Regions from separate parts of the Bradyrhizobium sp. i1.15.2 genome, predicted to be linked through region 1. Evidence: predicted binding sites of a transcription regulator. Region 1 holds the regulator's gene; each other region holds the start of a gene.
The links. Region 1 encodes LexA, which represses DNA repair genes until DNA is damaged. Its sites were predicted from a motif close to TGTTCNNNNTGTGTTCNG; they were not measured.
Positions count from the first base shown of each region.

Region 2: uvrA (excinuclease ABC subunit UvrA) is a predicted target of LexA. The motif match lies at 1,877-1,894, and genes of this name have one in related genera.
Region 3: ABIB80_RS13470 (ImuA family protein) is a predicted target of LexA. The motif match lies at 1,775-1,792, and genes of this name have one in related genera.

Region 1 covers NZ_JBEPRQ010000017.1:24,902-29,063, reverse strand. The annotation lists partial or broken gene ABIB80_RS25925 (ComEC/Rec2 family competence protein) at 1-360, shown strand, start outside; gene ABIB80_RS25920 (hypothetical protein) at 498-932, opposite strand; gene lexA (transcriptional repressor LexA) at 1,385-2,086, opposite strand; gene ABIB80_RS25910 (molybdopterin molybdotransferase MoeA) at 2,262-3,473, opposite strand; gene ABIB80_RS25905 (hypothetical protein) at 3,732-3,923, opposite strand; gene ABIB80_RS25900 (HAD family hydrolase) at 4,092-4,162, opposite strand, start outside.
Region 2 covers NZ_JBEPRQ010000020.1:48,367-52,528, forward strand. The annotation lists gene ABIB80_RS28075 (outer membrane protein) at 12-794, shown strand; gene ABIB80_RS28080 (outer membrane protein) at 1,022-1,711, shown strand; gene uvrA (excinuclease ABC subunit UvrA) at 1,990-4,162, shown strand, end outside.
Region 3 covers NZ_JBEPRQ010000006.1:40,910-45,071, forward strand. The annotation lists gene ABIB80_RS13465 (Y-family DNA polymerase) at 1-1,025, opposite strand, end outside; gene ABIB80_RS13470 (ImuA family protein) at 922-1,710, opposite strand; gene ABIB80_RS13475 (putative DNA modification/repair radical SAM protein) at 1,873-3,105, shown strand; gene ABIB80_RS13480 (UdgX family uracil-DNA binding protein) at 3,105-4,162, shown strand, end outside.

The DNA of each region.
Region 1 (4,162 bases):
GAATCCGGCTGCGTGACGCCACTGATCGACGGGAGGCTGGTCGCGCTGGCACTGCGGGTCGACGCTCTCGCCGACGATTGCAGTCGGGCCGCGCTGGTGGTGACGACGCGTCCCGCGCCGCCCGATTGCGCGGCGATGGTGGTCGATCGGCAGCGGCTCGCCAGCCAGAGCGCACTGGCGCTGACGCAGCGTGGTGACGGATTTGTGGTTCAGGCGGTGAGGGCGAGAGGCACGAGCCGCCCCTGGTTGCCGGTCGGCGCCGGCGAGGGTGATTTCGACGGCAGCCTTGCGCCGAAGGCGACCGCGCCCCGCATCAAGGACGCAACGCCGGCGGAGACCGACTTGCAGGCCGACGATTGATCTGATGGTGCGGAGCAACGCAGCGGGTCGGTGCGTCCGCTCGGATTCGCTGGCGCAAACCACACCATCTCGCCGGCCACGGCCGGCGATGGCAATTCAATCCTGACCTCCGACCTCGTAGCCGGAGGGCGGCTGTTTCAGCCGATCGGCAGGTGCGTGACGGTCGGCTGCCTGTCGGCGATGATCTGCGCCTTGTGCTCGCGCTCGATGACCGACTGGGTCACAGGCAGTTGCAGCACGGTCGCGCGCTGGCCTTCGACGAGCTGCGTCACCAGCACAAATTTGCCGTCGGGGAATTCGATCGCGTCATGATGGCGGTCGGGAACGTGCGGATCGATCTTGCCGAACTTGCCCACGCGGGAATTGATGGTCCGCGTCCAGATCCAGCGATTGTCGTAGCGGACGTCGTCTGCGAAGGCGAGCTCCGTTCCCGGCAGCAGGCAGACGGCAACAGACGGATCGGCTGCGGAGGCGAAGCCGCGCGTCGAGGTGCCGCGGAAATTTGTCGTGACGATCGTCTCGCCGACTTCGGCGGGGCGCGACGCGACGGCATGCAGGCTGTAGTCACACATCGGGTGCTCCTCATGCTGGGATAGCAACCCACGTCTCTTATCGAGGCGCAGGCCTCTATCAGAGTTGAAGCACGAAAGCTCTGCTCGGTTGTGGGCAAATCTGCGGCTGGTTTCCGCAAGCCGCGATCACATTATCTTTCCCGAATTCAATAGGAACAAAGAGAGTTGCGATGCATTCGGGAGGCGCATGCGCGAATATTGCCGGCTGGTGCAACGACCTCGATCGCTGCTCGCTGTTTCCTCGCACACTCGAGCCGCGAAGCGGTGCTGTTTCGGTGCTGCTTCTTGGGCGTCGCGAGTAGCCAGCGCCGGAGCAGGGGCCGGATAGTCTGTGCAGAACCAGAAAGACTATCCAGCCGGAGCGGACGATGATCCGCTCCAATCTCTGACCGGCGATGCCGATCGGAAGCGCGCGAGGCGCCAACTTCTCCAGGTATCAAGTACGTCCGGTATCAGTACTTCCGGTAAAGCCCGATCAGCTTGCCCTGAATCTTCACCCGATTGGGCGGCAGGATGCGGACCTCATAGGCAGCGTTGGCGGGCTCGAGCGCGATCGAGGCGCCGCGACGGCGGAAGCGCTTCAGCGTCGCTTCCTCGTCGTCGATCAGCGCCACCACGATGTCGCCGGTATCGGCGCTCTCGTTGCGCTGAATCAGCGCCATGTCGCCGTCAAGGATGCCGGCATCAACCATGGAATCACCGCGCACTTCCAGCGCGTAATGTTCGCCCGAGCCGAGCATGTCGGGCGGTACGCTGATGGTGTGGCTGCGTGTCTGCAACGCCTCGATCGGCGTGCCGGCCGCGATGCGGCCCATCACCGGTACCGCCACGGGGCGTTCGCCCTCGTCCGCGGGCAGGCTGGAGCCCGCACGCACCTTGCCGAGATTGCCCTCGATGACGCTGGGGGTGAAGCCGCGGCGGCTGCCGGCGGCTGCCTGGAGCTCCGGCAGCTTGATGACTTCAATCGCACGGGCGCGGTTGGGCAGGCGTCGGATGAAGCCACGCTCCTCGAGCGCCGTGATCAGGCGATGGATGCCCGACTTCGAGCGCAGATCGAGCGCATCCTTCATCTCGTCGAAGGAGGGCGGCACGCCGCTTTCCTTCAGACGTTCACTGATGAACCGCAGAAGCTCGTATTGTTTGCGCGTTAACATCTCGACCAAAGTCCCCCGGTTGATGTCGTCCGATTCCGAGACGCAGAATTCGGCAATAAGCCGCTACATGCTCGAAACAAATCATGAACGGACACTATATGTTCGATACATGTTCCGCAACTGCTTAATTTACCGTGAACAGAGCAAAGTTCGCGGAACGCGCGTTGCGGGGTGCTCAGACGGGGAGCCGCAACACTTCGCAAGCCGTGCCGGCTTCGGCCTTCGGCGCGAATGGTGCGCGCACGAGAAGTACCTGTGCTGCAGCGAGATTCGCAAGCAGCGAAGAGTCCTGATGATTGACGGGAAGAACGACGCGTGTGCCATCGTCACGCTCCTCCAGATGCGCGCGCAGATAGTCCTCGCGCTGGTCGTTGGCGCCGACGCCGCGGCCGAGCACGGCGCGTTCGCGGCGATGGTGAATCACTGAACGGCCCGACAGGGCGCGAATCAGCGGCACCATGAACAGGAAAGCGCACACGTAGGACGACACGGGATTGCCCGGCAGGCCGATCACACCCATTGCGCCGAGTCGCCCGTGCATCATCGGCTTGCCTGGCCGCATCGCGATCTTCCAGAACGCCATCGCGATGCCTTCGTCCCGCAGTGCCTGCTGGACCAGATCGTGGTCGCCGACCGATGCGCCGCCGGTCGTGATCAGGATGTCGGCGCCGCTCTCGCGGGCGCGGCGGATGCCGGCGGTGGTCGCCTCCAGCGTGTCGGCGGCAATACCGAGGTCGATCGTCTCGGCGCCTTCGCTGCGGGCGAGCGCGTGCAGGGCGTAGCCGTTGGAATAGACGATCTGGCCGTGGCCTGGCGTGGTGCCTGGCATCACCAGCTCGTCGCCGGTGGCGAGAATCGCGACCTTTGGACGCCTGAAAACGACAAGGTGCGGATGATTCATCCCGGCAGCGAGCGCGAGGTCGCGCTCGGTGACACGGCTTCCCTTGCGCAGGAGCACGTCACCCTCGCGGAAATCGACGCCGGCGGGGCGGATGTGCCGACCGGCGATCGCGGCTTCCTTGATCATGATCCGCTTGCCGGCTGCGACCGTGTCCTCCTGGATCACGACGGCGTCCGCGCCACCGGGAACGACGCCGCCGGTGAAGATCCGTACGGCCTCGCCGGCGCCGATCGTCCCGGCGAACGGTCGGCCCGCCGCGACTTCGCCGACCACGGTGAGCTCCGAATCGATCGTCGCGGCATCGGCCGCGCGCACCGCGTAGCCGTCCATCGCCGACATCGCCTGCGGCGGCTGCGTGCGCCGCGCCGCGAGGTCACGCGCGAGCACGCGATGATGGGCCTCGTCGAGGGAAATCATTTCTTCCGGCAGCGGCTCTGCACCCGCCAGCACCGCGGCAAGCGCGTCGGAAACCGGCATCAAGGCCACGGCGAAAACTCCTGCTCGGCACGTTCGGGCGAATGTTCCGCACGTCTTCTAGCCGAGCGCGGGCGCAGAGGCAAAAACCGCTGAGCGGGCACAGTCATCCCGCCGCTTCACATTGTTCCGGAAGGCAGGATCAAGCGCGTCGCGGCATGATGCGAAGAACCTGACAAATCGGCAGGAGAGCGGCCATGGAAGCGACGAAAATCACGGCAAGGAAAATCACGGCAAGGCGAGAACGACGAGCGCCCCGGGCTGCATCGATCAGCTCCCTGCCTGCCCGGGAGTTACGTCGGGCGCCTTGGCTCCCTGGTCTTTGTCGGGCAGCGGATCGGCCTGGGATTTCAGGTCGGCGGCCTTGCTCACAAGCTTGGCGGAAAGGTCCGAATCTGAAGTTGTCCTGGCGAATTCAAGAAGAAGAGAGGCCTGCTTGGTGAGGTAGGTTTTGCCCAGCACGATGATGCATCCGTCCGTAGAAGTCCCAACGGACTCTAAGAGTCCGGAAGGCGGTATTCCGTTCCCGGAACTCTGTACAAAAATGCACAAAGTGATCGGGTTCCTCAATTTCTCAAAATTGGTCCCGGCGGGCGGTGCCGCCGTGGGTTTCGCGACACCGACTCCTCGTCAAATGCCCAATGCCTTCAATGCGTTCCCGACGTCACGCGGCGAGGTCACATGCACCGCCGTCAAGCCGC
Region 2 (4,162 bases), on a different contig from region 1:
GGAGACTGGCAATGAATAAGCTTCTTATTGGTGCAATCAGTGCAGTGGCGATGGGCCTGTCGGCTCCCGCGAGCGCGGCGGATCTTGCCGCGCGTCCCTACACCAAGGCTCCGGCGCCGGCGATTGCCACCATCTACGATTGGAGCGGCTTCTACATCGGCATCAACGGCGGCGGTGGCTCGAGCCACACGTGCTGGGACTTCGTCACGCCCGCGACCGGCGTTTTGGTCGGGGAAGGCTGCCATAACGCGGTCGGCGGCACGGTCGGTGGCCAGATCGGCTATCGCTGGCAGTCCACCAATTGGGTGTTCGGCCTCGAAGGCCAAGGCAACTGGGCCGACTTCCGGGGCGACAACGTGAGCACACTTTTCCCCGGCACCGCCCTGGTCACGGGTGATCGCAACCGTTCCCGCATCGACTCTTTCGGGCTCATCACCGGTCAGATCGGTTACGCCTGGAACAACGTGCTGCTTTACGTGAAGGGCGGCGCCGCCGTCGTCGGCGACAAATACGACATCTACGCTGCGGCGGGCACGCCCGGCGCGGGCGCGCTGCTGGCCTCGGCGCGGGAGACTCGCTGGGGTGGCACGGTCGGGGCCGGTCTGGAGTTCGGCTTCGCTCCCAACTGGTCGCTGGGCTTTGAATACGACCACATCTTCCTTGGCGATCGCACGATCGGCTTCACAACGCCCGCGGGTGCGGTTTTCGGCAGCGACCGGATTCGCCAGGACGTCGACATGGGCCTCGTCCGCTTGAACTATCGCTGGGGCGGTCCGGTCATCGCAAAGTACTGATCGCGCTGGAATAGAGCACTTCGAAGGCCGGCCTCGTGCCGGCCTTTTGCTGTGCGGTTCTGCGATATCAATAGGTCAATAGCCGTTCCGTTTTCCGATCGCTGTTGCTTTTCAGTGACACAACTTGCGGCTTCACCGGTGTATGGACGATATCAGTTGGACCACGGCGTCCGATGCTCTTCCGGAACAGGGAGGGACAACAGAAACTGGGACTGGGATTACTGAAGATGAAAAAGATTTGGTTGGCTTCGGCCTGTTTGTTCGCACTCGCTGCCCCGGCTTCGGCCGCTGATCTGGCGGCGCGCCCCTACACCAAGGCTCCGGTGGCCATGGCTTCGGTCTACAACTGGACCGGCTTCTACCTCGGTATCGTCGGTGGCGGCGCCTGGGAAAATTCCTCGACCGACCCGAAGATGAAGGGCGGCTTCGTCGGCGGTACTGCCGGCTACAACTGGCAGACCGGCAATGTCGTGTTCGGCATCGAGGCCGATGGTTCCTGGGCTGACGTCAGCGCGTCGGTCACCGGCCCCGTTGCCGTCCCCGGCTTCGGCCTCGTCAGCACCACCCTCAGCTCGAAGACCGATGCGATGGGCACCGTGCGCGGCCGCATCGGCTACGCCGTCAACAACGTCCTGTTCTACGGCACCGGTGGTTACGCCTGGATCGACAACAAGCTCAGCATCAGCGCGCTCGGCGTGACCGCTTCCGACAGCAAGTGGCACTCCGGCTGGACCGTCGGTGCGGGCGTCGAAGCGTTCTTCGCTCCGCAGTGGTCGGTCAAGGGCGAGTACCTCTTTCGCAGCCTCGGCGGCGAGACCTACTTCTCGGGCGCCCTGCCCACCGGCACGCTCGAGTTTCACACCGTGCAGGTCGGCGTGAACTATCACTTCGGGGGCCCGATCGTCGCGAAGTACTGATCTTCGCTATCGACGCCATCGTGTTACGAAAGGCCGGCCTCGCGCCGGCCTTTTTGTTTGAACGGGACCGGTCACGCGCAGTTCCGCAAGCCGTGCTCCTGCCAGATGCCGCCAGCGCGCCAACAATCCGTTGACGATTCGCAAACGCCACTGGAAATCCGTCCCTGTTCTTCCTACGTTCGCTTACTTACCCATCGGCGCCGATCCCGGTTCCGGGCGATGCGCGCCTTTCAAGTTGGCGCGATCGCGCGCTTTTGGATTCCCTGAGGACCACCAGGATGGATGAAGTGATCAAGGCGAAGCGCCAACAACAGAACGCGGGAGCACACCTGCGCGCGATTACGATCCGTGGCGCGCGCGAGCACAACCTCAAGAACGTCGACGTCGAAATTCCCCGCGACAAGCTCGTCGTGTTCACGGGGCTGTCAGGCTCCGGCAAATCCTCCCTCGCGTTCGACACCATCTATGCCGAGGGCCAGCGCCGCTACGTCGAATCGCTGTCGGCCTATGCCCGCCAGTTCCTGGAGATGATGCAGAAGCCCGACGTCGACCAGATCGACGGCCTGTCGCCGGCGATCTCGATCGAACAGAAGACGACGTCGAAGAACCCGCGCTCCACCGTCGGCACGGTGACCGAAATCTACGACTATATGCGCCTGCTGTGGGCGCGCGTCGGCGTGCCCTATTCGCCCGCCACCGGCCTGCCGATCGAGAGCCAGACCGTCTCGCAGATGGTCGATCGCGTGCTGGCGCTGCCGGAGAGCTCGCGGCTCTATCTGCTTGCGCCAGTCGTGCGCGGCCGCAAGGGCGAGTACCGCAAAGAGCTCGCCGAATGGCTCAAGAAGGGCTTTCAGCGCGTCAAGATCGACGGCGCCTTCCATGAGCTCGCGGAAGCGCCTGTTCTCGACAAGAAATTCCCGCACGATATCGACGTCGTCGTCGATCGTATCGTGGTGCGCCCCGACATCGGCCAACGCCTCGCCGAAAGCTTCGAGACCGCGCTCAAGCTCGCCGAGGGCCTCGCCGTCATCGAATTCGCGGACGCGCCGGCTGCAGCAGCCCCCGCGGAAGAGAAAAAGAAGACGGCCAAGATCCACGACAAGAGCGGACCCGAGCGCATGCTGTTCTCGGAAAAGTTCGCCTGCCCTGTCTCCGGCTTCACCATCCCCGAGATCGAGCCCCGGCTGTTCTCGTTCAACAATCCCTATGGCGCCTGCCCCGCCTGCGGCGGCCTCGGCGTCGAGCAGCATGTCGACGAGGACCTCGTCATCCCCGACAAGGAGCTAGCCATCGGCAAGGGCGCGATCGCGCCCTGGGCCAAGTCCTCGTCGCCCTATTACATTCAGACGTTGACTGCGCTCGGCAAGCATTACAAGTTCACGCTGACCACCAAATGGAAGGATCTGCCCAAGAAGACGCAGAACGCGATCCTCCATGGCTCCGGCGAGGACGAGATCAAGTTCTCCTACGAGGACGGCGTCCGTTCCTATGACACCAAGAAGCCGTTCGAGGGCGTCATCACCAACATCAACCGCCGCTATCGCGAGACCGAGAGCGAGTGGGCGCGCGAGGAGCTGGCGAAGTACTTCCACGACGTGCCCTGCGAGGCGTGCCACGGCTTTCGGCTCAAGCCCGAGGCGCTCTGCGTCAAGATCGGCGGCAAGCATATCGGCGACATCTCCGAGATGTCAGTGAAGGGCGCCGGCGCGTGGTTCGAGACCGTGCCGGAGGCGCTGAACACCCAGCAGAACGAGATCGCCGGCCGCATCCTCAAGGAGATCCGCGAGCGCCTCACCTTCCTGCTCGACGTCGGCCTCAACTATCTCACGCTGTCCCGCTCCTCCGGCACGCTCTCCGGCGGCGAGAGCCAGCGCATCCGCCTGGCCTCGCAGATCGGCTCGGGCCTGACAGGTGTGCTCTATGTGCTCGACGAACCCTCGATCGGCTTGCACCAGCGCGACAACGCGCGCCTGCTCGACACGCTCAAGAGACTTCGCGACCTCGGCAACACCGTGATCGTGGTCGAGCATGACGAGGACGCGATCCTGCTCGCCGACCACGTGCTCGACATCGGCCCCGGTGCCGGCATGCATGGCGGCAACATCATCGCCGAAGGCACGCCCGCCGAGATCATGCGCAACCCCAACTCGCTGACCGGCAAATATCTGACCGGCGAGCTTGAGGTCGAGGTGCCGGAGCGGCGCCCGCCGAACCATCGCCGCACCATCAAGGTGGTCAATGCGCGCGGCAATAACCTCAAGAACGTCACGGCCGAAATCCCGCTCGGCCTGTTCACCTGCGTTACCGGCGTCTCCGGCGGCGGCAAGTCGACGCTGCTGATCGACACGCTGTACAAGGCGATCGCCCGCAAGCTGAACAACGCCAGCGAGGGCGCCGCGCCGCACGACCGCATCGAGGGCCTCGAGCACATCGACAAGATCATCGACATCG
Region 3 (4,162 bases), on a different contig from region 1:
ACCATGTCGAAGCCGAAGCCGGGATCGAGCGGATCGGCGAGTGCATCGAGACGCTCGCGGAACAGCCGGTCGACGACCGCGCTCTGCGTCACGGGACGTCCGGTCTCGACCATGATCGCACGCACTGCGCCGTCGGTACGGAAGAAGGTGGCCTCAAGCCGGCGCGCGCCCTTGCCCTGCTTCTCCATCGACGCGATCAACGTGTCCGCCAGGCGCGACAGCGTCATCGCGATCATGGTGTCGGTCGCGATCGGCTCGGCAAAGCGTTTCTCCACGATGTAATCGGGCAGCGGCTTTCGTGGATTGATCGGCGCATCGCCCTGCCCCAGCGCATGCGCGAGCAGTGTGGAGAATCGTGCACCAAACCGCGCCGTGATTTCGCTCGGCGTTCGCGAGGCCACATCCCCGATGGTCTTCAAGCCGGCGCGGCGCAGGCCGGTGGTGATGGCCTCACCCGCACCAAGCGCGGACACCGGAAACCGGCTGATTGCCGCCGCCTCCCCGTCATCGGCAACGATGCTACCGGATGCCTGCCGCGTCAGCGTGCGCGCGCAGACCGAGGTGCCGGCGACCGCCGCGCTGACGGCAAAGCCCTGGCGATCGAGGGCACGGACAAGGGTTTGCAACAGCGCAGCCTCGCCGCCGAACAGATGCGCGCAGCCGGTGATGTCGAGGAACAGCCCGTGCGGCGGATCGAGCGCCACCAGCGGCGTGAAGCGGTCGCACCAGTCGGCGATGTCGCCGATCGTCTTGGCATCGGCCACGGCATCGGCGTCGAACACCTTTAAATCAGGACACATCGCCCGGGCATTGGCCAGCGGCTGGCCGATATGCAGACCGAGGCGCTCGGCCGCCTCGTCCAGCGCATGGATCACCAGCGCGTTGCTGTCCTTGATGACGACAATGCTCGGATCATTGGTTCTACCCAGCCCGACGCCGTCGAAGAACCGCTGGATCCGGTCGATGGGCAGGCGCGGCAGCCACAGGCTGAGGATACGCCGACGATTCAGAGAACTGGCACTCATCACATTTCCATTCCATGATCCACCGGCCACACGGGCCATGACGATTGCGCAGGAGCTCGGCATCGAAGCGCGGCGCACCCCAGGCACTCCACATCGCGCCCGGCGGCGAATGCGCCGCGCGCAGCATCCACCTGGTCTCGGCGGTCGAGGGCAAAGGTTGCGCGGCCATCCGCAGCAGCAAGCCGGTGACACCGGAAGACTGCGCAGCCAATGTCAGCTTGCGGCTCGCTACGAGATCGAACTGCCTCGTCTCGCCCCAGAGCTCGAGCACGACGGCGCCCAGCGCGTCGCAGGCGAGTGCATCAGCCGACGTGCGCAGCGCGCTCTCCACGTCGGCGGCGCGCACCATCACCATGCGACGCGGATCGAGACCGATCTCGGCGAGCCCGCTCATCGACAGCGCGCCGGTTTCAATTTCCGAAAAATCCTGCCGCACCCACAGCAGCGGCTTGCGTGCCGTCACGCGCCCCGCAAGTCCCGTGACAAAGCCGGTCGCGGTCGCGCCCTGACGTCCCTCGCAAAACACCTCGTGGATTGCCGCGCGCGCGAGCCCGCCCTTTAGCGCGCTGTCGGCCTCGCGGTGGCCGAGCGCGACACGGTCGCGATGATGCACGACCTCCGCCGTCTCGATGCGCTCGATCTGGCCGCGCAAGGCTGCAAGCGCGCTTGTTCGTGCGCCGCTCATATACGCCGCTCCTCAAGGGTGATTGCCGGTGGCTCTCAAAAAGAGAACCAGCGGCTAGCTCATTTGTTCATGATATGTTCTAATATAAAGCTAACGACGCCCCGGGAGTCAATCGAATTGGCGGGCCTTGGGATTCGTGAGCTGAATCAAAGGGATTCCAATATGGACGTGCAACGCAAGCTGGAAATCCTGGCGGACGCCGCCAAGTACGACGCGTCCTGCGCCTCCAGCGGCACCGAGAGGCGGGATTCCAGCGACGGCAAGGGCATGGGCTCGACCGCGCCCGGCATGGGTATCTGCCATTCCTACGCGCCGGACGGCCGCTGTATCTCGCTGCTCAAGGTGCTGCTGACCAACGCCTGCAATTACGACTGCCTCTATTGCGTCAACCGCGCCTCCTCCAACGTGCCACGTGCCCGCTTCACCATCGACGAAGTGATCAAGCTGACGCTCGACTTCTACCGGCGCAATTACATCGAAGGACTATTTCTCTCCTCCGGGATCATCCGTAACCCCGACTACACCATGGAGCAGGTGGTGAGCGTCGCGCGAAAACTGCGCGAGGAGCATCACTTCCGTGGCTACATCCATCTCAAGACTATTCCCGAGGCCGACGATGCATTGATCTCCGAGGCCGGCAAATATGCCGACCGTCTCTCCATCAACATCGAGATGCCGCAGGAGACGAGCCTGCAGCAATTCGCGCCCGAGAAGGACGTGCGCGCGATCCGCCGTACCATGGGCCGGCTGCGGCTGAAGCTGGACGAGGCCGAGGAAAGCCGCAGCGCGAAGACGAAAGCCAAGCCGCAACGCTTCGCGCCGGCCGGCCAAAGCACGCAGATGATCGTCGGCGCCGACGCGGCTTCCGACCACACCATCCTCCACACCAGTGCCAATCTCTACGGTTCATACAGGCTGAGGCGCGTCTATTATTCCGCGTTCAGCCCCATCCCCGATGCCAGCCGCGCGCTGCCTCTGCGCGCGCCGCCCTTGCTGCGCGAGCACCGTCTCTACCAGGCCGATTGGCTGATGCGGTTCTACGGCTTCGACGTCGGCGAGATCGTCGACGACAGCGCGATGCTGCCGCTCGACATCGATCCAAAGCTCGCCTGGGCGCTGCGTCACCGCGACCGCTTCCCGCTCGATGTCAACCGCGCCAGCCGCGAGGAATTGTTGCGCGTGCCGGGCTTCGGCACCAAGGCGGTCGAGCGCATCATCGCGGCGCGCCGCACGACCACGATCCGCGTCGCCGACCTCGCGCGGCTGCACGTGCCCCGCAACAAGGCGCTGCCGTTCATCGTCCTCAGCGATCACCGGCCCGCGCCGCACCGCCTCGACGAGGCACGGCTGATCGAACGGTTCAAGCCGGCAACACAACTGGGATTTGGCTTCTGATGCAGTACATCATCCTCGAAAACGAAACCGATTTCGATGGCTGGCGCAAAGCCGCGCGTAGCCTCGTGCTTCATCAAATGAAGCCGGGCGACATCACCTGGGCCGTGCGGGGCGGCGAAGCGGAGCTGTTCGCGCCGCCCTCGCCGTCTCCGCAGCCGGCCGGTGCCGATGGCACCTTCAACGTGCCTGCAAGATTCGTCGAGCTCGCCAAGGCCGCGATCCTGCATCGCGATCCTGAGCGTTTCGCGATCCTCTATCGCCTGCTGTTTCGGCTGAAGGACAATCACGACCTCATCGAGGTCGCGACCAATCCCGATGTCGCGCAAGTCACGGCCATGGCAAAGGCGGTCTACCGCGACGAGCACAAGATGCATGCCTTCGTGCGCTTCCGCGAGATCGGCAGGGAACGCGAAGCGCACTACGTTGCGTGGTTCGAGCCGGAGCATCACATCGTCGAGCTCGCCGCGCCGTTCTTCGCCAAGCGCTTTGCCGACATGCCCTGGTCGATCCTGACGCCGGATTTGTGCGCGCATTGGGATGGCCACGCTCTCTCCTTCACATCAGGCGTCAGCAAGAGCGAGGCGCCGAGCGAAGACCGGCTGGAGGAAACCTGGCGGCGCTACTACGCCAGCATCTTCAATCCGGCCCGCCTGAAGGTGAAGGCGATGCAAACGGAGATGCCGAAGAAATATTGGAGGAACCTGCCCGAGGCTTCGATCATTAAGCCCCTGATCGAGGACGCCGAACGCATGACCGGCGCCATGATCGCCAATGCCGCAACCGATCCGCACAAGCCTCAAAAGCGGCCGGAGGCTCCGATGAAACGCAAGACCGCCACCGACGATCTCGAAGCGCTCCGCGAGGAGGCCGCCCATTGCCGCGCCTGCCATCTCTACAAGGACGCGACCCAGACCGTGTTCGGCGAAGGCCCGAAGTCCGCCAATATCATGCTGGTCGGCGAACAGCCCGGCGACAAGGAAGACCTCGCCGGCCATCCCTTTGTCGGTCCGGCCGGCCAGATGCTCGACCGGGCGCTGCAGGAGGCCGGCGTCGACCG